DNA from 2 places in the Kitasatospora azatica KCTC 9699 genome. Region 1 is predicted to be linked to the other one. Evidence: predicted binding sites of a transcription regulator. Region 1 holds the regulator's gene; the other holds the start of a gene.
What was found. The regulator HspR, encoded in region 1, represses chaperone genes until heat shock. The targets are predictions, from matches to a motif close to TTGAGNNNNNNNNNCTCAA.
Positions count from the first base shown of each region.

Region 2: lon (endopeptidase La) is a predicted target of HspR. The motif match lies at 8,096-8,114, and genes of this name have one in related genera.

Region 1 is NZ_JQMO01000003.1:2,864,125-2,879,360, reverse strand. It holds gene dnaK (molecular chaperone DnaK) at 137-1,987, shown strand; gene grpE (nucleotide exchange factor GrpE) at 1,984-2,589, shown strand; gene dnaJ (molecular chaperone DnaJ) at 2,683-3,831, shown strand; gene BR98_RS23475 (heat shock protein transcriptional repressor HspR) at 3,838-4,365, shown strand; gene BR98_RS23470 (helix-turn-helix domain-containing protein) at 4,492-5,535, shown strand; gene BR98_RS36610 (TIR domain-containing protein) at 6,262-6,888, shown strand; gene BR98_RS23460 (helix-turn-helix domain-containing protein) at 7,105-8,166, opposite strand; gene BR98_RS23455 (LuxR C-terminal-related transcriptional regulator) at 8,163-9,200, opposite strand; gene BR98_RS23450 (hypothetical protein) at 9,804-10,136, opposite strand; gene BR98_RS36605 (LuxR C-terminal-related transcriptional regulator) at 10,290-11,276, opposite strand; gene BR98_RS23440 (SLAC1 family transporter) at 11,420-12,541, opposite strand; gene BR98_RS23435 (LysR substrate-binding domain-containing protein) at 12,612-13,505, shown strand; gene clpB (ATP-dependent chaperone ClpB) at 13,569-15,236, shown strand, end outside.
Region 2 is NZ_JQMO01000003.1:1,353,299-1,368,534, forward strand. It holds gene BR98_RS36405 (serine/threonine-protein kinase) at 1-555, opposite strand, end outside; partial or broken gene BR98_RS17110 (multifunctional oxoglutarate decarboxylase/oxoglutarate dehydrogenase thiamine pyrophosphate-binding subunit/dihydrolipoyllysine-residue succinyltransferase subunit) at 663-4,423, opposite strand; gene BR98_RS17115 (sensor histidine kinase) at 4,806-5,948, opposite strand; gene BR98_RS17120 (response regulator transcription factor) at 6,044-6,775, opposite strand; gene BR98_RS17125 (rhomboid-like protein) at 7,255-8,028, shown strand; gene lon (endopeptidase La) at 8,137-10,548, shown strand; gene BR98_RS17135 (GtrA family protein) at 10,752-11,282, shown strand; gene BR98_RS17140 (hypothetical protein) at 11,335-11,574, opposite strand; gene BR98_RS17145 (MarR family winged helix-turn-helix transcriptional regulator) at 11,778-12,263, shown strand; gene BR98_RS17150 (MFS transporter) at 12,413-13,912, shown strand; gene BR98_RS17155 (hypothetical protein) at 13,979-14,221, opposite strand; gene BR98_RS17160 (inorganic phosphate transporter) at 14,232-15,236, opposite strand, start outside.

The sequences.
Region 1 (15,236 bases):
CGGAAGGCGCACCGGAACCCTTGCAGATAAGCGCGCAATAAAGTTGAGCGACATCCACTCAGCCCTGTTGACGACCCTCCGTCGCTCAGGCATGCTTGAGCGCGTAAAGCTCAACTTCTCCATGGAGGTATCCACGATGGCACGCGCGGTCGGTATCGACCTCGGCACGACCAACTCGGTGGTCAGTGTTCTCGAAGGCGGTGAGCCCACCGTCATCACCAACGCCGAGGGCGCCCGGACCACGCCGTCCGTCGTCGCCTTCGCCAAGAACGGCGAGGTGCTGGTCGGCGAGGTCGCCAAGCGCCAGGCGGTGACCAACGTCGACCGCACCATCCGCTCGGTCAAGCGCCACATGGGCACCGGGTGGAAGATCAACCTGGACGGCAAGGACTTCAACCCCCAGCAGATCAGCGCCTTCATCCTGCAGAAGCTGAAGCGCGACGCCGAGGCCTACCTGGGCGAGACGGTCACCGACGCGGTGATCACCGTCCCGGCGTACTTCAACGACTCCGAGCGCCAGGCCACCAAGGAGGCCGGCGAGATCGCGGGCCTGAACGTCCTGCGCATCGTCAACGAGCCGACCGCCGCAGCCCTGGCCTACGGCCTGGACAAGGACGACCAGACCATCCTGGTCTTCGACCTCGGTGGCGGCACCTTCGACGTCTCGCTGCTCGAGATCGGCGACGGCGTGGTCGAGGTCAAGGCCACCAACGGTGACAACCACCTCGGTGGTGACGACTGGGACCAGCGGGTCGTCGACCACCTGGTGAAGGTCTTCCAGGCCGGCCACGGGGTCGACCTGTCCAAGGACAAGATGGCGCTGCAGCGTCTGCGCGAGGCGGCCGAGAAGGCCAAGATCGAGCTCTCCTCCTCCTCCGAGACCTCGATCAACCTGCCCTACATCACGGCCTCCGCCGAGGGCCCGCTGCACCTGGACGAGAAGCTCACCCGGGCCCAGTTCCAGCAGCTGACCGCGGACCTGCTGGACCGCTGCAAGCACCCGTTCCACAACGTGATCAAGGACGCCGGCATCTCGCTCTCCGAGATCGACCACGTCGTCCTGGTCGGTGGCTCGACCCGCATGCCGGCCGTCGCCGAGCTCGTCAAGGAGCTGACCGGCGGCAAGGACGCCAACAAGGGCGTCAACCCGGACGAGGTCGTCGCGATCGGCGCCGCGCTGCAGGCCGGTGTGCTGAAGGGCGAGGTCAAGGACGTCCTGCTGCTCGACGTCACCCCGCTGTCCCTGGGCATCGAGACCAAGGGCGGCATCATGACCAAGCTGATCGAGCGCAACACCACGATCCCGACCAAGCGTTCGGAGATCTTCACCACCGCCGAGGACAACCAGCCCTCCGTGCAGATCCAGGTCTACCAGGGCGAGCGCGAGATCGCGGCGTACAACAAGAAGCTCGGCATGTTCGAGCTGACCGGCCTGCCGCCGGCCCCGCGCGGCCTGCCGCAGATCGAGGTCACCTTCGACATCGACGCCAACGGCATCATGCACGTCGGCGCCAAGGACCTCGGCACCGGCAAGGAGCAGCGGATGACCGTCACCGGCGGCTCCTCGCTGCCGAAGGACGACATCGAGCGGATGACCCGCGAGGCCGAGCAGTACGCGGAGGAGGACCACAAGCGCCGCGAGGCCGTGGAGACCCGCAACCAGGCCGAGCAGCTCGTCTACTCGACCGAGAAGTTCATCGCGGACAACACCGACAAGCTCCCGGCCGACGTCAAGACCGAGGTCGAGGCCTCGATCGGCGAGCTCAAGGAGGCCCTGAAGGGCGAGGACATCGCGGCCATCCGCGAGGCCTCGGAGAAGGTCTCCACCACCGCCCAGAAGCTGGGTCAGGCGCTCTACGCCGACGCCCAGGCCTCGGGTGCCGCCGCCGGTGCCGCCGGTGCCCAGGACGGCAAGGGGGCCGCTGACGAGGACGTCGTCGACGCCGAGATCATCGACGACGAGAAGCCCAAGGGTGGTGCCGCATGACGGAGAAGCCGCAGGGCGTGGAGCCCAGCGACGACTCCAACGCCGACGAGGCGGTCCTGAAGGCCGCCGAGGAAGCCCTCAAGGGCGCCTCGGCGGAGGGGACCGACGACCTGGCCGCCGCCAAGCGCGAGCTGGCCGAGCGCACCGCCGACCTGCAGCGCCTGCAGGCCGAGTACCAGAACTACCGCAAGCGGGTCGAGCGCGACCGGCTGACGGTCCGCGAGATCGCGGTCTCCAACATCCTGGAGTCCCTGATCCCGGTGCTGGACGACATCGGCCGGGCCCGTGAGCACGGCGAGGTGACCGGCGGGTTCAAGTCCGTCTCCGACAACCTGGAGACGGTGGTCGCCAAGCTGGGCCTGCAGCAGTTCGGCAAGGAGGGCGAGCCCTTCGACCCGAACCTGCACGAGGCACTGATGCACAGCTACTCCTCGGAGGTCACCGAGGACACCTGTGTGCAGGTGCTGCAGCCCGGTTACCGGATCGGCGAGCGGATCATCCGCCCGGCGATGGTGGCGGTCGCGGAACCTCAGCCGGGCACCCAGTCCACCGGCGGCCCGGATTCGGAGGCCCCCGAGGCTGACGGTGCGTCCGAGAACTGACACGCTGTGCGCTGCGGGGTCGCGCGTCGCCTCTGGTGACGTGCGGCTCCGCAGTGCCGTATCAGTGATTACGAATGGGAGGTGGCGGCAGCCATGAGCACGAAGGACTACGTGGAGAAGGACTACTACAAGGTCCTCGGCGTGCCCAAGGACGCCACCACCGCCGAGATCAAGAAGACCTACCGCAAGCTCGCCCGGGAGTTCCACCCGGACGCCAACAAGGGCGACGTCAAGGCGGAGGACCGCTTCAAGGACATCTCCGAGGCCTACGACGTCCTCTCCGACGAGAAGCGCCGCAAGGAGTACGACGAGGCCCGCAGCCTCTTCGGCCCCGGCGGCATGCGCACCCCGGGCGCCGGCGGCAACGGCTACAGCTTCGACTTCGGTGACCTGTTCAGCGGCTCCCAGACCAGCAGCGGCGGCGGCATCGGCGATGTCTTCGGCGGGCTGTTCAACCGCGGCGGCCGGCAGGCCCAGCCCCGCCGCGGCGCGGACGTCGAGACCGAGGTGACGCTCAGCTTCGAGGAGGCGGTGGACGGCGCCACCGTCCCGCTGCGGATGACCAGCCAGGCCGCCTGCCGGACCTGCGCCGGCACCGGTGCCAAGGCCGGCACCACCCCCCGGGTCTGCCCGACCTGCGTCGGCGCCGGCACGGTGAGCCGGGGCCAGGGCGCCTTCGCGCTCTCCGAGCCCTGCCGGGACTGCAAGGGCCGCGGCATGATCGTCGACGACCCCTGCCCCGACTGCCACGGCAGCGGCCGGGCCAGCTCGGCCCGCACCATGCAGGTCCGGATCCCGGCCGGGGTCCAGGACGCCCAGCGGATCCGGCTCAAGGGCAAGGGCGCCCAGGGCGAGCGCGGCGGCCAGCCCGGCGACCTCTACGTCACCGTGCACGTCTCCAGCCACCCGGTCTTCGGCCGCAAGGGCGACAACCTCACCGTGACCGTGCCGGTCTCCTTCCCCGAGGCCGCACTCGGTGGCACCATCGACGTCCCCACCCTGAACGGCCCGGCCGTGAAGCTGCGGCTGCCGGCCGGGAGCGCCAACGGCCTGACCCTGCGGGCCCGCGGCAAGGGCGCCACCCGCAAGGACGGCACCCGGGGCGACCTGCTGGTCACCGTCGAGGTGACGGTGCCCCAGCAGACCACCGGGGATGCCCTGAACGCTCTGGAGCAGTACCGCGACGCCACCGCATCCGAGGACCCGCGAGCCGCCCTCTTCAAGGCGGCGGAGGGAGCGTGACCTGACATGACCCCCGCTGAATCCGGCACGGGACCCGGCATCGGCGCAGGCCTCGGCGAGGGCCTGCCCGGCGGCCCCTCGCCCCGCCCCCGCCGCACGGCCGCCTCGGCCGGGCCGAGCTACGTGCTCACCGAGGAGACCCCGGTCTACGTGATCTCGGTGGCCGCCGAGCTCTCCGGCCTGCACCCGCAGACCCTGCGCCAGTACGACCGCCTCGGCCTGGTCTGCCCCGACCGCACCGGCGGCGGCGGCCGGCGCTACTCGGCCCGCGACATCCAGCAGCTGCGCGAGGTCCAGCGCCTCTCCCAGGACGAGGGCATCAACCTGGCCGGGATCAAGCGCATCATCGAACTCGAGAACCAGGTCGCCGCCCTGCAGTCCCGGGTCGCCGAACTCGCCGCCGCGGTGGAGGGCGCCGGCGCCGCCCTGCAGGCCCGCGAGGCCGCGGTGCACGCCTCGTACCGGCGGGATCTGGTGCCGTACCAGCCGGCGACCCAGTCGAGCGCGCTGGTGGTGTGGCGGCCTCGGCGGTAGCGAAGGCAAGCCTGACAGGAGCGCTTGGCACCCCATCGGTTGGTGGGGTGCCAAGCGCTCCCGCACTTGCGTAGAGTGCTGCCAACTGCAGCAGTAACGACTTTTCCCGGGAGGGGGAGCCAAGGGATGAGTTCGACAGGCGGGGCCGAGGTGGAGAAGGAGCACGTCGACTTCGTGTCAGCGGAGGCGAAGTCCCTGTATCTCCGGGTCATCGCCGCGGGTGGAAGTATCGAGGTCGACGAGACGCAACTCGGTGGCCCGTACACGGAACTCGCCGAACTCGGTCTATTGGTTCTGGGCCAAGGAAAAACCTCGGTGGTGACCGCCACTGATCCGAATCGGTTGGCCAACCGCCTCAGTTCTGCCTGGCAGAAGCAGGCTCTTTCTCTGCTCTCTCAGGCGGTATCCATACCAGCTGCCATGCAGGACTTGAGTCACGCTTATCAGTCCCTGGATCAGCAATTCCATCCGGGTGGTCCGGTGGAGCACATCCACGGACTGGTTGAGATCAACCAGCGGGTGAGCACTCTGGTCGACGGCGCCGAGCGGGAGGTCCTGACCGCCCAACCGGGCGGGAGCCGGCGCCAGTCCCTGGTGCAGGAGGTGATGGAGGGCGACCTGTCGCTGATCCGCCGGGGCGTCGCGCGGCGGATCGTCTACCACCCCAGTGCCCGCTACTCGGCCCCGACCAGGCAGTACGTCGAGCGCATGACGGAAGAGGGCGCCGAGGTCAGGACCTTGGAGGAGCCGTTCACCCGACTCATCATCATCGATCGCCGGGTCGCCGTGATACCCGTTCAGGGCGACACCGAGAAGGCCGCCTTCGTCAGTGACCCGGGTGTCGTCGCCTACATGCTGGACTCGTTCGAGCGCCTGTGGGAGCGGTCCAGCCCGTTTCTGGGGGCAGCCGAGGTCCCGCCCGAGGTCATATCCCGGCTGCGCACCAATATCCTGCGCATGATGATCCAAGGGGTCGGCCACCGGGTCATCGCCCGGAACCTGGGCATCAGTGAGCGGACCCTTGCCCGGCACATCGCCGAGTTCCGCGAGGAGTACGGGTCGGAGACACTCTTCCAGCTCGGCTGGCGGATGGCGCTCAGTGCCCCGGGAAGCCTCTACCGGGACGACGAGGGCGAGGTTCTCGTGAACGAGGAAACCAAGAAGGACTAGCGGCACTCCACTCGGCGGCCCAGCGCGTCGTCGTCGAGCGACAACAGCGCCGGGCCACTCCCACGGAGGCGGGCTGTCCTAGACGCCCCAGGCGTAGTCGGACGGCGATGCCACCGCTGCGGCGTCAGCCGTGCCGCCGGCCAAAGCGTGAGTGGGTCCCCAGCCGTAGTCGGCAGGTGCCGCAAGAGTGCCCCACTTCCAATCGTTCGGCTGGGCAGCGCTGACGCCAATGGCTCCAGACACCAGCAGAACTGCGCCGACAGCAGCAGCCGTCACCACCGCGCGAATCCCGGATCGAGGTGCACGACGCATGCGGTGCCTCCTTGTCATGAACCTGATATAACGAACATTGTCAGCGCCCCGCCATACCCTTGGTGGGTAGACGCGAACAATCGTTTATCAAAGCCATACTCCGGCCTAGAGGCAAGCTCAGGCGTCCAGCAGCCCATGTCATCGTGCTGCCAGGCATAAATATGACACCTGTTTGTCGGAGCGCCGCCAGACATCACCCCCGACTCCGGTGTCATCCAAATGCCAGTCAGGGAGATGACACACCGGTTCTGTGGACGGCATGTGCCACCAGCAGTGACGATCAATTGGCGGAACGGGTTCCGAGCACCCTCCGGCTCGTAGCGGTTCAGCGACCGCCCCACCCGCCCCCTGCACTGCTTCACCTGCTCTGACACCACACTCAGCAGGACCGTCCACTTCCCCGGAGCCATCGCCATGAGTGAGCCCTACATGCGCCAGCACGCAGCCCAGGCCCCCGAAGGCCGCCGGGCTCGCGTCTTCCTCGCCGCGCCGCTGATGCGGCTGACCGGGCCGGCCGACAGCGTGGTGACGCTGGCCAGCCGCACCCGGCTGACCGCGCTGCGCAGTTCGCTGCTGCGCAGCGGCGCCGCCGTCTTCAGCGCGCACCACAGCGACGCGTGGACGGTGGAGGGGCGTGCACCCGAACCCCGTGTCCCGTCGGACTTCCGTGCCATGCAGACCGCCGACCTGGTCTTCGCCTACGTCGGTTCGCCGCTGTCGGCCGGGGTCTCGCTGGAACTCGGCTGGGGCTCCGCGCTGCGCAAGCCGATCGTGCTGCTGGTGGACGAGGCGATCACGCACAACCCGCTGATCGCCACCATCGAGCAGGTCGCCCCGGTGCTGCCGCTGGTCTTCGACGACACCTGGTCGCAGGAGAGCCTGCGTCACATCGTGGAGACCGCCCTGGACTGGGCCGGCATGGCGCTCTCGCTGCGCGAGGGCTTCTGGACCGCCCCCGGCGAGCACTTCAGCCCGGTCACCGCCCAGGCGCAGCACGACCCGTACCGCAGCTGGCCGAGCACGGGCGCGGCGACCGGCTGACCGGCTGACCGGCTGACCGTCGGCTGACGGAACGTCGGCTGTCGGAACGTCGGCTGTCAGTCCTCGTCGAGGATCCGGACCCTGGCACCCAGAGCAGTCGCGTACGCCGCGTACTCTGCGGTGCCCGGGTCCGTACGGGCCCTGGGCTGGTCGACGGTGCGTCGCACGATGCCGCGCGCAGTTCGGCACCGAGCCCGGCTGCCGCCCCTACCGCCCCTACCGCCGCTCCCCCGCTGCGGCGCGCATCAGCCAGCCGAGTTGGAACAGGGTGGCGGCGTCGTACAGCTCGCGCAGGCGGGAGATGTGGCCGGCTACGGTGCGTTCGCTCAGGCCCAGGCGGGTGGCGACGGTGCGTTGGGTGAGGCCCTGGGAGAGCATGCGGCCGACCTGGACGTGGACCGGGAGGGCGGCGGGGTCGGGGGTGGTGGTGCTCCAGGGGACGGGCTCGGCGCGGGACCAGTCGCGTTCGAACATGCCCACCAGGAACGACACCACAGCCGGGTCCTCGACGATGGCGGTGCTGGTGTACTGCGCCGTGGCGGGTATCAGGGCGGTGCGGCGGTCGAAGATGGTCATCCGCTTGAAGGACTCGCCGAGCACCCGGAACCTGGCGCCCAGTTCGGTGGATTCCAGGACGTAGGCGGCGGTGGGGCCGTCGGACCGGGCGGCGGGCTCGAAGAGGCAACGGCCGGCGCCGCCGCGTTCCAGGAAGGGGCGGGTGCGGCGGGCGGAGTCGGCCAGGATGTAGGTGGGCAGGGCGTTGCCGGGTTGGGCGGAGAGGATCTCCTCCTCCGCGTCGTCGAACCTCTGGTCGAGCCAGCGGCGGATCTCCGCCTGGTCGTGCAGGTGGCGCACCTCGCCGGAGCGGTCGACCTTGCGGGGGGTCAGGTCGTAGGCGCGGCTGAGGTCCTCCAGCAGCGCGGGCATCTCCTGGGCCTGGACCAGCAGCCTGGTGCCGGCCGAGCGCAGCTCCTCGCTGAGCCGGCCGCCGACGGCGCGCGGGTTGACGGCGGTGTAGGCGCCGTCGGCGGGTTCGGCGGCCAGCAGGCCGAGTTCGAGCAGTTCGGCGACCAGGGGCTGCTCGGATTCGCCGACCTCCGCCATCCGGAGTCGGCCGCCCTCGCCGAGGACCGCCAGGTAGAACGCCCGGGCGGCCTCGCCGGGCAGTGGCAGGGGGCTCGTCTCCGGGCCGATCCCGGTGCCGCTGCCGCTCTGGCCGCTACCGCTCTGGCCGTTGCTCTCAGGCCCGCTGCTCCCGGTCCCGCTCGTCTCGGTCATCGCGTGCTCTCCCCCGACTCCTCGTCCAACGGTTCCTCGTCCAGCGCGGGCGGCGGTTCATCGCTCGACCCGCGCATCAGCCAGCCCAGCTGAAAGAGCGTCCGGGCCCCGTACCGGTTCCGCAGCCGGGCGATGTGGCCGGCCACGGTGCGCTCGCTGATGCCCAGCCGGCGGGCCACGCCCTGCTGGGTCAGGCCCTGGGCGAGCAGCGCGCCGACCCGTCCGGCCACCGGGGCGGAGCGTTCGGCGATCCGGATCTGGGCCCAGCGAACGCTCTCGGCCCGCTCCCAGTCCCGTTCGAAGACGCGCAGCAGGTGGGCGACGACGGCCGGGTCCTCCACGAAGACGGCGGTGCTGGAGTCCTCGACGGCGGGGATCACGGCGATGCTGCGGTCCAGGATGAAGGTGCGCTGGAACGGCTCGTCCAGGATCCGCACGCAGCCGCCGTGTTTGGTCACCTCGGCGGCGTAGCAGACGGTGGCGGGCGCGGACAGCGCGCACGGCTGGTAGATGGTGCGCAGGGTGCCGCCGCGGCGCAGGAACGGCAGGTCCTGCGCGAGCGCGCTCTCCAGCAGTTCGGGCGGGCGGTGTCCCGGCTGGACGGTGATCAGTTCGTTGCGCAGTTCGGAGACCAGCTGGGAGATTCGCTTCTGGATGTTCTCCAGGCCGTGCACCCAGTCGGCGACCGGTCGGCCGGCGGGCGGGGCGGCGACCCGGTCGTAGGCCCGGATCAGGTCGCCGTAGCGGTCGTTGACGCTCTCCGACTCGACCAGCAGCCGGACTGCCTGGGCGCGCATCTCGGCGCCGAGCCGGACGGTCAGGGCGCGCGGGCTGACGGCGACGTAGGCGGCGGCGTGCGCCTGTGGGATCAGCAGGCCGGCCTCGACCAGGTGGTGCAGGGCGGGGCGTTCGGCCTCGGGGATCTCGTGGTCCGCCAGTCGGCCACCGCCGCGCAGCACGGCCAGGTAGAGGGCGCGGGCGGCGGGATCGAGCTCCGGGGCGCCGGCGGGCGCGAGCAGATCATCAGCGGGCACGGGCGGATCCGCGGTGGCGTCGGACACCCCGTCCCCCCTGTGCGCTGGACCGGAAGCGGTCGAACGACCGCCTGGGCGGCATCATCTCATCAGGAGTGCAGGTCCGGACCACGGGGCCCAAGCCGCCCGCCCCCCGAGCGGGCCACCCGGGCACCGTGGGCGGATCCGGCCCGGAGCCAGGGACGCGAAGTCTCCTGTGCTCCGGGCGGATCCACTTCACTACGCCAAATCCGAGGTGCTTCCAGCGAGGCGGAGCAGCAACGCCTCGCTGGTACCGGGAGCGGCCGCCATCACCACATATGGCAGACCGCCCGGCGTTCCCCCGACCACCCCACAGATACTTCTGCCCCTGTGCGACGAGGGAGAACGAGTCACCACCGACGGGCTGCGGTTGCCCGGGCGGCTTGGCGTGTCCCCAGCCTCACAGGGGCCGGACCACGGGACAAGGGCCGTCCTCCTTCAAGTTCCCGCAACTGCACGAACGTGCAGAATGCCGCTGCGAAGGTCCGTCCACACACGGCTGAGCTGCGGCTATGGCAGAACGTTCGGTCTCGGTCGGCAGCGGGCCCGCGGCGCGGCCGCGACCGGCTGGGGACGGGGGACTCAGTGCATCGCGACCCGCCCGTCGGCGCCGCGCACCGCGCCGTCCAGCGCCTCGGCGCCCTTGACCCGCACGTACGGCAAGAGCCGGGTGGCCGCCAGCGCGGGGTGGGTGAGCGAGTAGTCGTCGGCCCAGACCTCGGAACCCAGCTCGACCAGCCTGGCCAGCTCCGGGATGCCGTCCGAGACGGCGGCGAAGACGCCGTCCTCGACCAGGTAGAGGATCACCCGGTCGCCGGCCTCGGCCAGCGAGACCGCCTCCTTCAGGAAACGGTCCGCCTCGGGTTTGCCCCAGACCGCCTGGCTCTCCACCAGGACGTGCGAGCGTCCGGCCATCACGTGCTCCTCCCCGTCGTCACGCATCCCCCAGCAGAGAGGCTCGCGCAAGGGGGCGGGCACGACAAGGCAGCGGGCAGTGCACGTTCCCGCAGCTGCGTGAACGTGCAGGGACTTGGCGACTTCGGGGCTTGCGGACTTGATGACTCTGCGTCAGTTCCCTTCGCCGCGCCCGCGCATCAGCCAGCCCAGCTGGAACAGGGTCTCGGCCTCGTACTCCTGGCGCAGCCGGGCGATGTGCGCGGCCACGGTGCGCTCGCTCAGGCCGAGCCGGTTGGCGATGCCGCGCCGGCTGAGCCCGCCGGCCAGCAGCCGGGCGATCCGGTCGGCCACCGCGCCCGCGTCCGGGGCGGCGTGCGCCGAGCCCCAGGCGACGCGTTCGGCGCGCTGCCAGTCCCGTTCGAAGAGCTCGACCATCAGCTCCACGGCGGTCGGGTCGGAGACGAAGGCGGCGCTGCCCATGTCGGCGGAGGCGGGGATCACCGCGACCGCCCGGTCGAAGATCAGCATCCGCTGGAAGTCCTCGTCCAGCACCCGGATCCGGGCCCCGTACGGGGTGACGGCGGCGGCATAGGCGCTGGTCGCCGGGTCGGTGCGGGCCACCGGCTGGTAGAGCGTGCGCATCGCGCCGCCGCCGCGCAGGAACGGGATGTCCTGGGCCATCGCCCAGGCCAGGTGGTCGGCCGGGCGGTCGCCGCCGGGCTGGGCGGTGAGCATCTCGGTCTCGGTGTCGGCGACCAGCTGGGCGATCCGGTGCCGGATGCTGTCCCGGTCCTGCACCGTCTCCACGGTGCCGGTCCGCTCGATCCGGCGCGGCGACGCGTCGTAGGCGTGGGCCAGCTCGTCCAGCAGTGCGGGCAGCTCGTCCGCCTGCCGCAACAGGCCGACCGCCCTGGTGCGCAGCATGCCGGCGGCCCGCTGCAGGAAGGCGCGGGGGCTGACGGCGGAGTAGAAGGCGCCGCCGGGCAGGCCGCGGAGCAGGCCGAGGGTGAGCAGGCGGTCCAGTGCGGCGGCGTCGGAGGGCGGGACCTCGGCGGACTTCACCCAGCCGCCCTTGGCCACCACGGCGAGGTAGAGCTCACGGGCGGCGGGGTCGAGGGCGAGCTCCACCGCCGGTCGGCCCGGCTCCGCCTGCCCCATCTGCCCCCCATGCTCTGACGGGCCGTCACGGCGGCCGCGCTTGACTGTCCGCGGCCATCCTGCCAGTCGGTCCCGGCGGGCGCGAGGGTGGGTGAACACTCCTCGCGCCCACCGGGACCGGCTCGGCTCGCGCCGCGACCCGCTCAGCGTACGGCGGCGCGCAGCAGCCGGCCGTCCACCAGTGCGCTCACGGTCCGGGCCGCGGCCACCGCCCAGGCCGTCAGCAGCAGCCCGAACAGCGCCACCGCCAGCCAGCCGAAGCCCGCGAAGCCGGTGTGCCTGGCCAGTCCGGCCGCGCCGGTCACGCAGGTCCCGACCGGGAAGGTGAAGGCCCACCAGGTCAGGCCGAACGGCATCCGGTGGTGCACCAGCGCCCGGACGTTGGCGGCCAGCGCGATCAGCAGCCAGAGCACCGCGAAGCCGATCGCCGACACCCCGTAGAGCACCGCGAAGCCGAGGGCCGGGCCGGCCAGCTGCGGGGCCACCGGGTGGGCGGCGTCGGCGAGCTGGTTGACGGCGGTGGCGGACTGGCCGAGCGGGCCGAGCACCAGGAAGAGCGAGGGGGTGAGCAGCACGGTGGGCAGCTTGCTGTGCACCAGCCCGGCGAAGACCACCGGCAGCACCACCAGGACGGCCAGCAGGCTGGCGCCGAAGAGCGTGCAGCAGCCGTAGAAGAGGGCGGGGCGCAGCGGTTCGGCCAGGTGCGGCAGCAGCGCGGGGCCGAGCGCCGCCGCGACCATCGGCGCCACCACGGGCAGCAGCCAGGTCGGGTTGGCCTTGAGCGCCGACAGCTGGTGCCGGGTGATCATCAGATACGGGATCCCGGCGGCGACCAGCAGCGCGTAGGCGGTGCCGACGGTCCACAGCACGGCGTCCAGCACCACCGCGGGGCCGGTGCCGATCAGCCGGGCGCCGACCGCCAGCGTCCCGTAGCCGACCGCCAGCAGCGCCATCGGCGGGCAGCCGTAGAAGACGGCGGTGGCCGGGTTCGCCAGCAGCTGCTCGCGGGCGGCCGCCCGGTGCCGGGTCAGGTGCACCAGTCGGGCGCCGACCAGCAGCGTCAGCAGGGCCGCCGCGAGCGCCCAGACCAGTTCGGCGAAGCCCAGCTGCCCGGGCACCCGGTAGGGCAGGGCGGCAGCGCCGTTGGCCACGATCGCGGTGCCCATCACGGCGGCGTACCAGTTGGGGCCGAGCCCGCTCAGGTCGAAGGCGGGGCGGGTCGAGGAGCGGGGGCTCGCGGGGCGGGTGAGGACGAGGCTGGTCATGCCCCCACCCTGCGCCGGGGCTTCGCGCGCCGGTAGCCGTCCGTTCGCTATCAGGGCATAACCTGGCCCTATGGCTCTCTCTCCCCAGGTGCCCGAGCTCAGCGCCCTGGAACTGCTGCTCGCGGTGGCCCGGCACGGCAGCGTGGGCCGGGCCGCGGCCGAACTGGGCATCAGCCAGCCGGCCGCCAGCGGCCGGATCAAGGGCATGGAGCGCCAGCTCGGGGTGGCCCTGCTGGTCCGCTCCCCGCGCGGCTCGCGGCCCACCCCGCAGGGGCTGCTGGTGATCGAGTGGGCCCGCCCGGTGCTGGAGGCCGCGCAGGCGCTGGACGCCGGGATCGCCGCGCTGCGCGGGTCGCGGGACGCCCGGCTGCGGGTGGTGGCCAGTCTGACGGTGGCGGAGTACCTGATGCCGGGCTGGCTGCTGGCGCTGCGCGCCGTCCGCCCGGACACCGCCGTGGTGCTGCGCACGGCGAACTCGCAGGCGGTGGCCGAGCAGGTGCTCGCGGGCGAGGCCGACCTGGGCTTCGTCGAGGGCCCCCGGGCGCCGGCCGGTCTGGCCGGCGCCGTGGTGGCCGCCGACCGCCTGGTGGTGGTGGTCGCGCCGGGCCACCGCTGGGCCCGGCGCCGCTCGCCGGTCGACGGCGCGGAGCTGGCGGCGACTCCGCTGGTGCTGCGCGAGCCCGGCTCCGGCACCCGCGAGGTGCTGGACCGCGCGCTGCCCGCCCCCGCGGTCCCGCTGCTGGAGCTGGCCTCCACCACCGCGCTCAAGGCGGCCGCGCTGGCCGGCGCCGGGCCGGTCTGCCTGAGCGAGCTGGCGGTGGCCGACGAGCTGGCCACCAGGCGGCTGGTCGAGGTCCCGCTGACCGGCCTGGACCTGCGCCGCCCGCTGCGCGCCGTCTGGCCGACCGGGCGGCGCCCGGTGGGGCCGGCCCGTGACCTGCTGAGCCTGACAAAGAAAACTTGAGCGCGCTAGACTCAACTTAACTGACGTGGGTAACGACACCTGGAGGAGCACACCACAGTGGCCATGGACGCGAGCAAGTTCACCACCAAGACGCAGGACGCCCTGTCTGCCGCGATCCGGCAGGCCGGCAGCGCGGGAAACCCGGACGTCAGGCCGGTGCACATCCTGCTCGCCCTGCTGGAGCAGCCCGAGGGCATCGCCCGCCCGCTGCTCGAGGCGGTCGGGGCGGACGTGGTCGAGCTGATCGGCGCCGCCCGGCGGCAGTTCAAGACGCTGCCCAGCGCCCAGGGCTCCACGGTCGCCGCCCCGCAGCTGGGCCGCGACACCCTGGCGGTGCTGGAGGACGCCGGCCGCCGTGCCGACAAGCTGGACGACGCCTACGTCTCCACCGAGCACCTGCTGGTCGGGCTGGCCGCCGAGGGCGGCGCGGTGGCCGAGCTGCTGACCCGCCAGGGCGCCACCCCCACCGCCCTGCTGGACGCATTCACCCAGGTGCGCGGCTCCGGCAAGGTCACCTCCCCGGACCCGGAGGGCACCTACAAGGCGCTGGAGAAGTACGGCACCGACCTCACCCAGTCCGCCCGGGACGGCAAGCTGGACCCGGTGATCGGCCGGGACCAGGAGATTCGCCGAGTGGTCCAGGTACTCTCCCGTCGGACCAAGAACAACCCGGTGCTGATCGGCGAGCCCGGCGTCGGCAAGACCGCCGTGGTCGAGGGCCTGGCCCAGCGGATCGTGGCCGGGGACGTCCCCGAGTCGCTGCGCGGCAAGCGCCTGGTCGCGCTGGACCTGAGCGCGATGGTGGCCGGCGCCAAGTTCCGCGGTGAGTTCGAGGAGCGGCTGAAGGCCGTGCTGAACGACATCAAGCAGAGCGACGGCCAGGTGATCACCTTCATCGACGAGCTGCACACCATGGTCGGCGCGGGCGCCGGCGGCGACTCCTCGATGGACGCCGGCAACATGCTCAAGCCGATGCTGGCCCGCGGCGAGCTGCGGATGGTCGGCGCCACCACGCTGGACGAGTACCGCGAGCGGATCGAGAAGGACCCGGCGCTGGAGCGGCGCTTCCAGCAGGTGCTGGTCGGCGAGCCCAGCGTGGAGGACTCGATCGCCATCCTGCGCGGACTCAAGGGCCGCTACGAGGCGCACCACAAGGTGCAGATCTCGGACGCCGCACTGGTCGCCGCCGCCACTCTGTCCAACCGCTACATCACCTCCCGCTTCCTGCCCGACAAGGCGATCGACCTGGTCGACGAGGCCGCCTCCCGACTGCGGATGGAGATCGACTCCTCACCGGTCGAGATCGACGAACTCCAGCGCGCCGTGGACCGGTTGCGGATGGAGGAGCTGGCGCTGGAGAAGGAGTCGGACCCGGCCTCGATGGACCGGCTGGCCCGGCTGCGACGCGATCTGGCCGACCGGCAGGAGCAGTTGAGCGCGCTGACCGCCCGCTGGGAGCAGGAGAAGAAGAGCCTCAACCGGGTCGGCGCGGTCAAGGAACGCCTGGACGAACTGCAGAGCGCCCTCGAACGCGCCCAGCGGGACGGCGACTTCGAGCAGGCCTCCAAGCTGATGTACGCGGAGATCCCGGCCGCCGAGCGGGAGTTGGCGGAGGCGCAGCAGAAGGCGCAGGACGAGGACACCACCGCCTCGATGGTCAAGGAGGAGGTCGGCCCGGACGACGTGGCCGATGTGGTCGCCTCCTGGACCGGTATCCCGGCCGGCCGGCTG
Region 2 (15,236 bases), 1.5 Mb from region 1:
CATGAAGGAGGGCGAGCCGACCCGCAGGCCGGTGCTGGTCAGCGAGGTCGCGTCGGCGGCCCGGGCGATGCCGAAGTCGATCACCCGCGGACCGTCGGCGGCCATCAGCACATTGGCCGGCTTGAGGTCGCGGTGCACCACCCCGACGCTGTGGATCGCCTGCAGCGCCTCGGCGATGCCGCCCATCAGCAGCAGCACCGTGCGCACCGGCAGCGGACCGTGCTCGCGGATCACCTGCTGCAGCGAGGGACCGGGCACGTACGCGGTGACCAGCCAGGGCACCTCGGCGGTGGTGCCGGAGTCGATCAGCTGGGCGGTGTAGAGGCCATGGATCCGCTGGGCGCTCGCCACCTCCTGGGCGAACCGGCGGCGGAACTCGGGGTCCTCGGCGAGCTCCGGTCGGACCACCTTGATCGCCACCGGGCGCCCGCCGGGGGTGTACGAGAGGTAGACCCGTCCCATCCCGCCGGAGCCGAGCCGCGCGTACAGCCGGTACCCGGCGACCTCCGCCGGGTCGTCCGAGAGCAGCGGCTGGAAGATCGGAAACGGAGACATGGCTGGTCGCGAGTGCTCGGCAGGCATGGCGCAGAGACTAGCGAAGGGCCCGGTCTCAGGATGAGACCGGGCCCCACAACATCATTGACGCGATGTCAGGCGTGCTGTCAGAGGCTGAAGACCTCTTCGACCAGCGCCTGCTGCTCGGCGGCGTGCCGCTTGGCCGAGCCGACGGCCGGAGCCGAGGCGGCCGCACGGGCCACCCGGCGCAGCCGGCCACCGCTGGCCTTGCGACCGATCACCACGTCCAGGTGGTCGACCAGGTTCATCGCGATGAACGGCCAGGCACCCTGGTTGGCCGGCTCCTCCTGGGCCCAGATGAACTGGACGTCCTCGCCGTAGCGGGCCAGCTCCTCCTGGAGCTCCGCGACCGGCAGCGGGTAGAGCCGCTCGATCCGGACCAGGGCGGTGTCGGTGACGCCGCGCTCGGCGCGGGCCGCCTCCAGGTCGTAGTAGAACTTGCCCGCGGTGATGACCACCTTGCGCACGTTCTTCGGGTCGACCGTGGAGTCGCCGATCACCGGACGGAACGAACCGGAGGTGAACTCCTCCGCCGCACTCGCCGCCGCCTTCAGACGCAGCATCGACTTCGGCGTGAAGACGATCAGCGGCTTGTGGTGCGGGTTGTGCACCTGCCAGCGCAGCAGGTGGAAGTAGTTCGACGGCAGCGTCGGCATGGCGACCGTCATGTTGTTCTCGGCGCACAGCTGCAGGAAGCGCTCCGGGCGGGCCGACGAGTGGTCCGGTCCCTGGCCCTCGTAGCCGTGCGGCAGCAGCAGGGTGACGCCGGAGTGCTGGCCCCACTTCTGCTCGGCCGAGGAGATGTACTCGTCCACCACCGACTGCGCGCCGTTGACGAAGTCGCCGAACTGCGCCTCCCACATGACCAGCGAGTTCGGGCGGGTCAGCGAGTAGCCGTACTCGAAGCCCATCGCCGCGTACTCCGACAGCAGGCTGTCGTAGACGGTGTAGCGGGCCTGGTCCTCGGTCAGGTACAGCAGCGGGGTGTAGTCCTCGCCGGTGACCCGGTCGATCAGCACCGCGTGGCGCTGGCCGAAGGTGCCGCGGCGGCTGTCCTGGCCGGCGAGCCGGACCGGGTGACCCTCCATCAGCAGCGAGCCGATGGCGAGGGTCTCGCCGGTGGCCCAGTCGATGGTGCCGTCCTCGATCGAGGCGGCGCGGCGCTGCAGCTGCGGCAGCAGACGCGGGTGCACGGTCAGCCAGTCGGGCAGGTTGACCTGCGAGGCGGCGATCCGCTTGACCATCTCCTGGGAGATGCCGGTCTGGATGTTGACCGGGAAGTCGGCGACCGGGCGGCCGTTGGCGGCCGCGGTCTGCGCCGAGGCCGCGTCGCGGACCTCCGCGAAGACCTTCTCCAGCTGGCCCTGGAAGTCCTGGAGCGCCTGCTCCGCCTCTTCCATGGTGATGTCGCCGCGACCGATCAGACCCTCGGTGTAGAGCTTGCGCACCGAGCGCTTCTTGTCGATCAGGTCGTACATCAGCGGCTGGGTGAACGACGGGTTGTCGGCCTCGTTGTGACCGCGGCGGCGGTAGCAGATGAGGTCGATCACGACGTCCTTGTGGAAGGCCTGACGGAACTCGAAGGCGAGCCGCGCGATGCGGACCACGGCCTCCGGGTCGTCGCCGTTCACGTGGAAGATCGGGGCCTCGATCATCCGGGCCACGTCGGTGCAGTACATCGAGGAGCGGGACGAGGCCGGGGCGGCGGTGAAGCCGACCTGGTTGTTCACCACGATGTGCACGGTGCCGCCGGTGCGGTAGCCGCGCAGCTGCGACATGTTCAGGGTCTCCGCGACCACGCCCTGGCCGGCGAAGGCCGCGTCGCCGTGGATCTGGATCGGCAGCACCGGGAAGGTGGTGCCGCCCTGGTCCAGGATGTCCTGCTTGGCCCGGGCGATGCCCTCGACCACCGGGTCGACCGTCTCCAGGTGGGACGGGTTGGCGGCCAGCGAGACCTTGATGGTCTCGCCGTCCAGGCCGGTGAAGGTGCCCTCGGAGCCGAGGTGGTACTTCACGTCGCCGGAGCCGTGCATCGACTTCGGGTCCAGGTTGCCCTCGAACTCGCCGAAGATCTTGCCGTACGGCTTGCCGACGATGTTGGCCAGCACGTTGAGCCGGCCGCGGTGGGCCATGCCGATGACGGCCTCGTCCAGGCGGTGCTCGGCCGCCGAGTCGATGGTCGCGTCCAGCAGCGGGATCAGCGACTCGCCGCCCTCCAGCGAGAAGCGCTTCTGGCCGACGTACTTGGTCTGCAGGAAGGTCTCGAAGGCCTCCGCCGAGTTCAGCCGGCGCAGGATCCGCAGCTGCTCCTCGCGCTCCGGCTTCGTGTACGGCTTCTCCAGGCGTTCCTGCAGCCACTTGCGCTGCTTGGGGTCCTGGATGTGCATGTACTCGATGCCGACGGTGCGGCAATAGGTGTTGCGCAGCAGTCCGAGGACGTCGCGCAGCTTCATCATCTTCTGGCCGCCGAAGCCGCCGACCGCGAACTCGCGCTCCAGGTCCCACAGGGTGAGGCCGTGCTGGACCACGTCCAGGTCGGGGTGCTTGCGCTGCTTGTACTCCAGCGGGTCGGTGTCGGCCATCAGGTGGCCGCGGACCCGGTAGGAGTGGATGAGCTCCATGACGCGGGCGGTCTTGTTGACGTCGTCCTCGTGCGTGGTGGCGACGTCGGTGGCCCAGCGGACCGGCTCGTACGGGATCCGCAGCGACTCGAAGACCTCGTCGTAGAAGCCGTGCTCGCCCAGCAGGAGCTGGTGGATCGCGCGCAGGAACTCGCCGGAGGCGGCGCCCTGGATGACCCGGTGGTCGTACGTCGAGGTCAGCGTCATGATCTTGGAGACGCCGAGCCGGGCCAGGGTCTCCGGGTTGGAGCCCTGGAACTCGGCCGGGTACTCCATCGCGCCGACACCGAGGATGGTGCCCTGACCCTGCATCAGGCGCGGCACCGAGTGCACGGTGCCGATGCCGCCCGGGTTGGTCAGCGAGACGGTGACGCCGGTGAAGTCGTCCATCGTCAGCTTGTTGGCGCGGGCCCGGCGGACGATGTCCTCGTAGGCCTGCCAGAAGCCGAAGAAGTCCAGCGTCTCGGCCTTCTTGATGGCCGCGACCACCAGCTGGCGGTCACCGTTGGGCTTCACCAGGTCGATCGCCAGGCCCAGGTTCACATGGTCCGGCTTCACCAGGAAGGACTTGCCGTCCTTGACCTGGTAGCTGTGGTTCATGCCCGGGGTCGCCTTCAGCGCCTGCACCATGGCGTAGCCGATCAGGTGCGTGAAGGAGACCTTGCCGCCACGGGCGCGCTGCAGGTGGTTGTTGATGACGATGCGGTTGTCGATCAACAGCTTGGCCGGGACGGCGCGCACGCTGGTGGCCGTCGGGACCTCGAGCGAGGCGTCCATGTTGGTCGCCACCGCCTTGGCCGGGCCGCGCAGCGGGACGAGCTCGGGCCCTGCGCTCTCCACCACCGGAGCGGCCTGCGCGGCGGCCTTGGGGGCCGGGGGCGCGGCCGGAGCGGCTGCCAGCGGCGCGGCGGCGACAGGCGCGGGCGCGGCCACGGGGCGGCGGGCGCGGCTGCCGGAGCGGCGGCGGGGGCAGGCGCCACGGGGGCGGCAGCTGGGGCAGGGGCAGCAACGGTGGTCGGCGTGGGGCCGACCTGGGTCGCGGCCTGGGTCACTGGGGTCACCTCGGTACCGGGCTTGTAGTCGGCGAAAAAGTCCCACCAGGCTCGGTCGACCGAGTTCGGATCCTGGAGGTACTGCTGGTAGATCTCGTCGACGAGCCACTCATTGGGGCCGAAGCCAGTGGAGCTTGCCGAGCTGTTGGGGGTTTCAGGGGACTGTGGCGACACGGCGGCAACCGCCCTCTTCCGCTTCCTTTTGGGATGTTTGGACAGCGGGGATTAAGGCTACGCCCCTGATCAGTGATCGCGCAGTCCCCGGGGGGTAGGCGTCGCCCAGATCACAGTGTCCTCAGCCACATTGGCCGGAAAGATGCGTTAGAAACGCGCCTGGGCGGGGAAGCGATCGCGGCTGAGCAGCGGATAAAACAGCCCCAAAGCGGACAAAGAGCCGGGAGATTGGCCGGTTGTGACCGTTTCGGGGCTGTCGATCACCGAGTTGTCCCAATTCGGTGACAAAGCTGGCCGCGGTGGACAGTACGGGAGGTCGGCGCTGGTCAGCGGCCACCTCCGGGCTTCACGGCGAGCTTCACAGCGGGCTGCGCGGTGGGCTTCACAGCCGAGGCCGTGGCACCGCCGGCAGCTCGCCCGGCAGCGCCACCTGGATCAGGCAGCCGCCGGAGCCGTCCGCCACCTCGATCCGACCGCCGTGCAGGTCCACCGCCCAGCGGGCGATGGCCAGGCCGAGACCGGTGCCGCCGTCGCTGCCCGGACCGTGCGCGGTCGCGGTGCCGGTCCGGCTGAACCGGTCGAAGACCCGGGTGCGGTCCTGGGCCGGGATCCCCGGGCCCTGGTCCTCCACCTCGAGCAGCAGGGCCTGCGGCGACTCGCCGGCCCGGGCCCGGACCGTCACCAGTCCGCCGGCCGGGGAGTGCTTGCAGGCGTTGTCCACCAGATTGGCCACCACCTGGTGCAGCCGCTCCGGATCGGCCACGCCGGTCAGGCCCTCCGGGTGCACGTCGAGGCGCAGCCGGACGTCGTCGCGCCGGCTCCACGCGCCGCCGGCGGTCGCGCCGTCCACCGTGAGCCCGCGCAGCACGCCGGTGAGGAAAGGGCCGACCTCGAACTCGCGGGCGTCCAGTGGCACCACGCCGCCGTCCAGCTTGGACAGGTCCAGCAGGTGGGTGACCAGTCGACCGAGCCGCTCGGTCTGCTCCAGGGCTGCGCCGAGGGTCCCCGCATCGGGGGGGACCACGCCGTCCACCATGTTCTCCAGCACCGCCTGCAGTGCCGCGATCGGTGTCCGCAGCTCGTGCGAGACGTTGGCCACCAGCTCCCGGCGGTGCCGGTCGGCGGCCTCCAGATCGGCGGCCATGGTGTTGAAGGTGGCCGCCAGCTCGCCGATCTCGTCGCGTGAGCCGGCCTTGACCCGGCGGCTGTAGTCGCCGCCGGCCATCGCCCGGGCCGCCACCGTCATCTCGCGCAGCGGCGCGGTGAGGGTGTGGGCCAGCAGTTGCATGAAGAGCAGCGAGGCGATCATCGAGAAGACCATGATCACCCGCACCTGGGTGCCGGACCGGATCGCGATCACCACCAGGCCGGTGGCGATGACCACCGCGATGATCACCAGCAGGCCCAGCCTGCCCTTGATCGAACGCACCGGATCGAGCGGCCGGATGGCCTGCCAGATCCGCGCTGCCAATCGACCCAGCGGCCGCCGGCGCGGCTTCGGGTCGGACTCGGTATCGGTTGTCATCGGTGCTCGGTCCCCGTGCTCCTGTGCCCCCGTGGCCCCCCGCAGGTACCCATTCACATCACTGGTCGACCCACCTCGGTGGTCGACCGGGCCGGTCATCCGACCGGTGCCTCCAGTGCGTAGCCCACGCCGTGCACGGTACGGATCCAGGTCGCACCGATCTTCCGGCGCAGCGCCTTGACGTGGCTGTCCACGGTGCGGGTGCCGGAGGCGTCGGTCCAGTCCCAGACCTCGGCCAGCAGCTGCTCGCGGGTGAGCACCGCGCGCGGCTGGGCGGCCAGGCAGGCCAGCAGGTCGAACTCGGTCGGCGTCAGGTGGACGTCGCCCGAGGCGAGCCGGACCCGGCGCTGGACATGGTCGATCTCCAGTTCGCCGAAGCGCAGCGATCCGAGGGCCGGGGTTCTGGCCGCCTGCTGGGCCCGTTCGACCCGGCGGAGCAGCACGTTGACCCGGGCCGCCAGCTCGCGCATCGAGAACGGCTTGGTCATGTAGTCGTCGGCGCCCACACCGAGGCCGACCAGCAGGTCGGTCTCGTCGTCGCGGGCGGTCAGCATCAGCACCGGGACCGGGCGCTGGGCCTGGATCCGGCGGCAGACCTCGAGGCCGTCGAAGCCGGGGAGCATGATGTCGAGCACCACGAGATCCGGCTGCCAGGTGTGGAAGCCGTCCACCGCGCCGGGACCGTCGTGCGCCACGGCGACCTTGAAGCCCTCCGCGCCCAGTCGGGCCGCGATGGACTCGGCGATGGTGGGTTCGTCCTCCACCACCAGAACACGTCGTTGGGCAATCACACCGCTCGCGCTGGTGTCCTGCTGAATTTCTGTCACGGTCACGCCACCGCCCCCAGGGCCTGCGGGCCGTCACCTGTGGGAGTGCGGCACCGCTCGTAGTCTTGTTCCGTCGTTGTTTGCCGTGCCGGTACGTGGTCCCGGGCTGCACACCTCGCAGCGTACGGACAGCGGGCAGGCCCCGGCAGGCGGACCGCAGATTTCCGGACCACCGGCCGTAGCGCGCGCCCCGGGGACCGGCACGGGCCGCTACCTTACCCGTCCATGTCGCCTCACCGTAACGGTGTGTATGCACGAACCCGTCACCGCCCCGGCGGCTGTGCTTTCCCGCATGAAGGTCTATACCAAGTCCTGAACTGCCGTAACGAGCACCACAGAAGCTTCCTCAGCTGACTCTCAGGCTGAACCCGTACCGTGGACGAAACCGGCCCCTGATGGCACGGTGTGCACGCGGAGCGAGCGTGTCATGCTCACCTGGCCCCGACTGGCCCGGTGGACCGGCGACGGACGGAGGCGCAATGGCGGACGCATCTCGGGGCGGCGCGCGATGCGCCCCAGTGGCGCCCTACGCGGGCCTGCGCCTGGGCCTGCGGACCGGCCCGCTGCAGTGGGTGCTGGATCGTGCGCCGACGCCCCGGCGCAACCCCTTCGCGCTGCTCTACCTGCTGGTGCTGGCCGGCACCACGGTCTTCGCCCGGCTCGCCGACCCGCGGCTGGTGCACCAGCTGCAGACCATGTCCAGCACCGACGGCCACCACCTGCTCAGCACCCCCGTGCGCTCGCTGCTGATGAGCGGGCTCTGGGTGGCCGGGCCGGTCTGGATGCCCTACCTGTGGGCCTTCGCCTTCACCGTGGCGCCGCTGGAGCGCCGGGTCGGCCCGCTGCGCGCGGCCGGGGTCTTCGCGGCCGGCCATGTCGCCGGGACGCTGCTCTCCCAGCTGGTGGTGGGGGTCGCGGTGGCGCTCGGCAAGATCGGTCCGGGCATCCTGGACGAGCTGGACATCGGCGTCAGCTACGGCGTGCTGGCCAGCCTGGGGGCGCTCAGCGGCCTGCTCACGCCGCGCGGGCGGCTGCTCGGTCTGACCGGGGCGGTGCTGTTGATCGTCCACCAGATCACCTCGGACCAGGACCTGGTCACGGCGGTCGGGCACCCGACCGCCCTGCTCGCCGGAGTGGCGCTCTGGCCGGTGCTGCGGCGGCCGCGCCGCGGTCCGCGCGGGCCGCTCCGGCCGGTGCGGCAGCGCAGTCGGCTCGATGCCAACTTGACGCAGCCGGCGCTCGACCGGGCGTAGTCCGAACCTTCCCTCCCTGATCGCTCAGAGCGAACAAAGCCCGGGGAACATCCGGCCCTGACCAAGCCTTAGTCATGTCGACTCAAGTTCACTGACTGGGGAGAGATCATGGCATCGACGTCCGCTTCGCTCACTCTGCCCGTGCTGCCCCTCGACGACGAGGTGGTGCTCCCGGGCATGGTGGTGCCGCTGGACCTCAAGGACACCGAGGTGCGGGCCGCCGTGGAGGCGGCCCGGGCCGCCGCCCGGTCGTCGGTGGACGGCGGCAAGCCGCAGGTGCTGCTGGTGCCCCGGCTGGACGGCTCCTACGCGGCGGTCGGCACCCTGGCCACCGTCGAGCAGGTCGGCCGGCTGGCCGACGGCGAGCCGGCCGCACTGGTCCGCGCGGTCCGCCGGGTGCGGATCGGCGTCGGCACCACCGGCCCCGGCGCCGCGCTCTGGGTGGAGACCAGCCCGTTCCGCGAGTCCTCGGTGGGCACGCCGGTGGCCGGCCGGGCCGCCGAGCTGGTCAAGGAGTACAAGGCGGTCTCCACCGAGTGGCTGCGCAAGCGCGGCGCCTGGCAGATCGTCGACCGGGTCGCGCAGATCGAGGGCGTCGGCGAGCTGGCCGACAACGTCGGCTACGCCCCCTTCGCCACCGCCGAGCAGAAGCTCAAGGTGCTGCTGGAGGCCGACCAGGTGGCCCGGCTGGAGTACGCCCTGCAGCTGCTGCGCGACCACCTCGCCGAGGAGGAGGTCAACGACACCATCCGCAAGGACGTCGAGGAGGGCGTGGCCAAGCAGCAGAAGGAGTTCCTGCTCCGCCGCCAGCTGGAGGCGGTGCGCAAGGAGCTGGCCGAGCTGAACGGCGAGGCGGTGGACGAGGAGGGCGACTACCGCGCCCGGGTCGAGGCCGCCGACCTGCCGGAGAAGGTCCGCGAGGCCGCCCTCAAGGAGGTCGACAAGCTGGAGCGCTCCAGCGACCAGTCGCCCGAGGGCAGTTGGATCCGCACCTGGCTGGACACCGTGCTCGAGCTGCCGTGGAACAACCGCAGCGAGGACACCTACGACATCGCCGGCGCCCGCGCGGTGCTGGACGCCGACCACGCCGGCCTGGCCGATGTGAAGGACCGGATCGTCGAGTACCTGGCGGTGCGCAAGCGCCGGTCCGACCAGGGGCTGACCCTGGTCGGCGGCCGTCGCGGCGGAGCGGTGCTGGCCCTGGTCGGCCCGCCCGGCGTCGGCAAGACCTCGCTGGGCGAGTCGGTGGCCCGGGCGATGGGCCGCGACTTCGTCCGGGTGGCCCTCGGCGGGGTGCGCGACGAGGCCGAGATCCGCGGCCACCGGCGCACCTACGTCGGCGCGCTGCCCGGCCGGATCGTGCGGGCCATCAAGGAGGCCGGCTCGATGAACCCGGTGGTGCTGCTGGACGAGATCGACAAGGTCGGCTCGGACTACCGGGGCGACCCGGCCGCCGCCCTGCTCGAGGTGCTGGACCCGGCGCAGAACCACACCTTCCGGGACCACTACCTGGAGGTCGAGCTCGACCTGTCCGACGTGGTCTTCCTGGCCACCGCCAACGTGCTGGAGGCCATCCCCGAGCCGCTGCTCGACCGGATGGAACTGGTCCGACTGGACGGCTACACCGAGGACGAGAAGGTCGTCATCGCGCGCGACCACCTGCTGCCCCGGCAACTGGAGCGGACCGGCCTGTCCGGCGACACCGTGACGGTCTCCGAGGAGGCGCTGCGCAAGCTGGCCGGCGAGTACACCCGCGAGGCCGGCGTGCGGAACCTGGAGCGGGCGGTGGCCCGGATCCTGCGCAAGGTCGCCGCGCAGAGCGAGCTGGGCGAGCGTGAGCTGCCCACCGCGATCGGCGCCGAGGACCTGCGCGGCCTGATCGGCCGGCCGCACCACACCCCGGAGTCGGCCCAGGAGCCCGCGGAGCGGCGTACCGCCGTGCCCGGCGTGGCCACCGGCCTGGCGGTCACCGGCGCCGGCGGCGACGTCCTCTACATCGAGGCCTCGCTGGCCGACGCGGAGACCGGCTCCACCGGCCTCACGCTGACCGGGCAGCTGGGCGACGTGATGAAGGAGTCCGCCCACATCGCGCTCTCCTTCCTGCGCTCGCGCGGCGCCGAGCTGGAGCTCCCGGTCACCGGACTGCGGGAGCGCGGCATCCACCTGCACGTCCCCGCGGGCGCCGTCCCCAAGGACGGACCGAGCGCCGGCATCACCATGACCACCGCGCTGGCCTCGCTGCTCTCCGGCCGCAAGGTCCGCACCGATGTGGCGATGACCGGCGAGGTCTCGCTCACCGGCCGGGTGCTGCCGATCGGGGGCGTCAAGCAGAAGCTGCTCGCCGCCGACCGGGCCGGTATCACCACGGTGATCATCCCCAAGCGCAACGAGCCCGACCTGGACGACGTCCCGGCCGAGGTGTTGGAGCGCCTGACCGTGCACCCGGTCGCGGACGTCCGCGAGGTGCTGGCGCTGGCCCTGGAGCCGGCGGGGGTGCTGGTGGAGAGCGCGGCGGCGTGAGCTGACGCGGAGCGGTGCCCGACCGGAGCGTGACCGGTGCCCGACGGACCTGACGGTCCGCCGGGCATCGGTCGTGCACCCACCGCCGGTGTGGTCCACCAGGGCGCTACCACGGGCGCGCTCCGGATCGCGGCAGGCTGACCGGCGTGCCGATCCGGGGAGTCGGGTGACAGCCGATCGGGTTCCTGTGCGACACTGCGCAAATGCCGTCGCCTACACAGAAAGCCCTGGCCAAGGTGCCTGGGCCGCTGCGTCCGTTCCTGGTGCAGCACCGCAGTCTGGTGAAGTTCCTGCTGGTGGGTGGCACGTGCTTCGTGCTGACGCTGGTGATCAACTACGGGCTGAAGCTCACCGTCTGCGGATCCAAGCCGGTGGTCGCGCTGACCATCGCGACGGCCGTGGCCACCGTGGTCTCCTACCTGCTCAACCGGGCGTGGTCGTTCCGCTCCGAGGGCAGCCACAAGGAGGCCATCCCGTTCATCGTGGTCAGCGCGATCGCGGTGGGTGTGAACGACCTGCCGCTGCTGGCCAGCCGGTACGTGTTCAACCTGCGCGAGCCGAATGTGACGCACTTCACGCAGGAAGTCGCCGACTTCATGAGCGGCATGATCCTCGGCACGCTGGTGGCGATGGCGTTCCGCTACTGGGCGATGAAGAAGTTCGTCTTCACCACCACCAAGGCGAGCGGCGAGACCGCCGACGAGCAGGCCGAGCCGCCGGCGCGGGTGGGCTGACCGCCTTCCGCACGACCCGCAGACCTGCGCGACCTGCACGACCCCACGACTTTCAGGGCTGAACCCGCGTCAGCTCGACCTCCGGCCCCGGGGCCGCCGCCATCGGGCGGCCGCTCCGGGGCCGGATCACTACCGCGAGCAGGGCGAGCGCGAAGCCGGCCACCGCCCAGGCGCTGAGCACCAGCAGCGGCGCGGTGACGTCGGTGCCGCCGAAGTGGGCGATCGAGCGGGCCACCTCGGTGCCGGCGCCGTTCGGCAGCCAGGCGCCGATCGCCCGCCAGAACGGCGGCATCAGCGGAGCAGCAGCACGGCGACGACCAGGAGGGCTGCGCGGGCGGTGACGGCGTCCTTGAACTCGCTGACGAATCCTGGCATCGGCGCTCCATTTCCGGCGATACGGCAGCAAGACGGACTAGTTCGACACGTCATAGCATGAACGGTTTCGTGGATACTGATCGCGCGCCGGGGATCGGCGAAACGGGCTGGTGAGCGGCGGTGGGCGTGGACGAGGAGCAGGCGGCGCAGGAGGCTGTCTTCCGTGCGGTGGAGCGCGAGGTCGCGGTGATGTTCCGGCGCGGCCGGGCCCGCTCGGCCGAGATGTCCCGCCTGGTGCACCCGCAGCTGGAGGGGATGGCCTACAGCCTGCTGGCCCACCTCTACGACGCCGGCGAGGTCCGGGTGACCGAGGTCGGCACTCACTTCGGGGTGGGCAAGGCGACCATCAGCCGGCAGATCAAGGCGCTGGAGGAGCTCGACCTGGTGGCCCGGCAGCCGGACCCGCTGGACGGGCGGGCCTCGCTGGTCTCGCTCACCGAGGACGGCGCCCGGCGCTACCGCAGGGCGCACGAGGCGCGGCTGGCCTCGTTCCGCGAGCTGCTCGGCGCCTGGGAGGCGGACGACCTGGCCCAGTTCGCCCGGCTGCTGGCCCGGTTCAACGAGGCGGCCCAGACCCTCTACCGGCACCCGGAGCTTGCCGACTGACAAGGTTGCCGGCCGAGAAGGTTGCCTGAGTCAACCAATGTCCTTATAGTTGCCCTGGGCAACGAATCTAAGGACGCGTCTCCATGGCCGCAATACCCGCGACACCCCAGGTCCACCGCCAGCACCAGGGCGGTGCCGACGACCGTCCGATGACGCACCGGGAGATCCTCGAAGCGCTCTCCGGCCTGCTGCTCGGCCTCTTCGTGGCGGTCCTCTCCTCGACCATCGTCTCCAACGCGCTGCCGACCATCCTGCGCGACCTGCACGGCGGCGAGTCCGCCTACACCTGGGTGATCACCGCTGCCCTGCTCAGCCTCACCGCCTCCACCCCGATCTGGGGCAAGCTCTCCGACCTGGTCAGCAAGAAACTGCTGATGCAGGTGGCACTGGTGATCTACATCGTCTCCTCGACGCTGGCCGGCCTCTCGCAGAACACCAGCGAGCTGATCGGCTGCCGGGTGCTGCAGGGCATCGGCGCCGGCGGCGTGGTCGCGCTCGGCCAGATCTGCCTGGCGGCCATGGTCCCGCCGCGCGAACGCGGCCGCTACAGCGGCTACTTCGGCGCCGTCTTCGCACTGGCCACGATCGGTGGGCCGCTGATCGGCGGCGTCATCGTGGACACCCCCTGGCTCGGCTGGCGCTGGTGCTTCTACGTCGGCATCCCGTTCTCGCTGGTCGCCATCGTGGTGCTGCAGCGCACCCTGCACCTGCCGGTGGTCCGGCGGAAGGCCAGGATCGACTACCTCGGCGCGCTGCTGATCGCCGGCGCGGTCAGCCTGCTGATGATCTGGGTGACGCTGGCCGGCAAGAACTACCCCTGGGCCTCCTGGCAGACCGCGGCGATGGTCGGCGGCGGGCTGCTGCTGGCCGCGCTCTTCGTGCTGACCGAGTGTCGGGCCGCCGAGCCGATCATCCCGCTCACCCTGTTCCGGCACCGCACGGTGAGCCTGGCCGCCGCGGCCAGCGCGCTGGTCGGGATCGGGATGTACGGCGCGACCACCTTCCTGAGCCAGTACTTCCAGCTGGCCAGGGAGAAGACCCCCACCATGGCCGGCATCATGACGCTGCCGATGATCCTGGGCCTGGCCGCCTCCTCCGCGGCGGCCGGCCGACTGATCACCAAGCACGGCAAGTGGAAGCGCTACCTGGTGGCCGGCACCTTCCTGCTCGCCCTCGGCTTCCTGCTGCTCGGCACCGCCCGGGCCGACACCCCGTACGGACTGCTCTCGCTCTACATGCTCGCCACCGGCGTGGGCCTCGGCCTGACCTCGCAGAACCTGGTGCTGGCGGTGCAGAACACCGTCCCGGTCAAGGAACTGGGCACGGCCAGTTCGGCGGTCACCTTCTTCCGCACCATGGGCGGGGCGATGGGTGTCTCCGCGCTCGGCGCGCTGCTCGGCACCAAGGTCACCCACTACCTGACCCAGAACCTGGCGGCCGCGCACCTGCCCGCAGCCGGCGGTGCGCCGGGCGGCGGCGAGCTGCCCGACCTGCACCGGCTGCCCGCGCCGCTGGTGCCGCTGGTCACCGACGCCTTCGGGCACGGGATCGGCACCGTCTTCCTGGTCGCGGCGCCGTTCGCGCTGCTGGCCTTCCTGCTGGTGCTGGGCATCCGCGAGGTGCCGCTGCGCACCCGCGAGAGCGGCTGACCGCGACCAACGCGAGAGGGGCTCCGCACGGTTCGTGCGGAGCCCCTCTCGCGTTGTGTCCGGGTGTCAGCCCGCGATCAGGCTGATCCCGTAGCCGACCGCCGCCGCGCAGGCGGCGAAGCAGACACCCGCGCCGGCCAGCGCGACGGTGCCGCGACCGGCGCCGGACTCACCGGCGGCCGAGGCCTCGACGGCGGCCTCGCGCCGGGACAGGGCCAGGATGCCGAGGGCGAAGGCGGCGACCACGAGCACCGTGATGGTGAAGCTGATGCCGGCGGTCTGCGCGAGGGCGTTCCACTTGATCTGCATGGCAGCCTCCTCAGGCAGCGACGGTGGTGGTGACGGCGGACGGTGCGGTGGCGGACGCGGTCGGCGTCACGTCCACCGGGGTGACCTCGTTGACGTTGCCGGCGGTCACCGGCTGGCGGCGCGAGATCAGCCACATGGAGCCCGAGCCGAGCACCAGCGCGGCACCGACCAGCAGCACGCCCCAGGTGCCGCGGTCCGCGACGAAGGCGGCCGCGCCGGCCACGGTGGCGGCGGCGGGCAGGGTCAGGCCCCAGGTGTAGACCATCCGGCGGGCCATGCTCCAGTGCACCTGGGCCTTCGGGCCGCCCAGGCCGGCGCCCATGATGCCGCCGGAGACCACCTGGGTGGTGGACAGGCCGTAGCCCATGTGCGAGGAGGTCAGGATGACCGCGGTGGTGGCCGTCTCGGCGGCGAAGCCCTGCGGCGCCTGAACGTCGGTCAGGCCCTTGCCCATGCTGCGGATGATCCGCCAGCCGCCCATGTAGGTGCCGATCGCGATGGCCAGGCCGGCGCTGACGATCACCCAGGTGGGGGGCAGCGAGTGCTTGGGCAGCGCGCCGGCCGAGACCAGGGTCAGGGTGATGATGCCCATGGTCTTCTGCGCGTCGTTGGTGCCGTGCGCCAGCGAGACCAGCGAGGCGGAGAACATCTGGCCGACCTTGAAGCCCTTGGTGCTGGTCTTCTCACCGGCCTTGCGGGTGATCAGGTAGGCGGCCTTGGTGGCGCCCCAGGCGGCCAGGCCGGCCACGATCGGGGAGGCCACGGCCGGGATCAGGATCTTGCTGACCACGACGCTGAAGTTCACCCCGTGCAGTCCGACCCCGACCACGGTGGCGCCGATCAGGCCGCCGTACAGCGCGTGCGAGGAGCTGGACGGCAGGCCGCGCAGCCAGGTCAGCAGGTTCCACAGGATCGCGCCGGCCAGCGCGGCGAAGATCACCGAGGGGTGGATGCCCGCCTTCTCGTTGACGATGCCGCCGGAGATGGTCCCGGCCACCTTCACGGACAGGAAGGC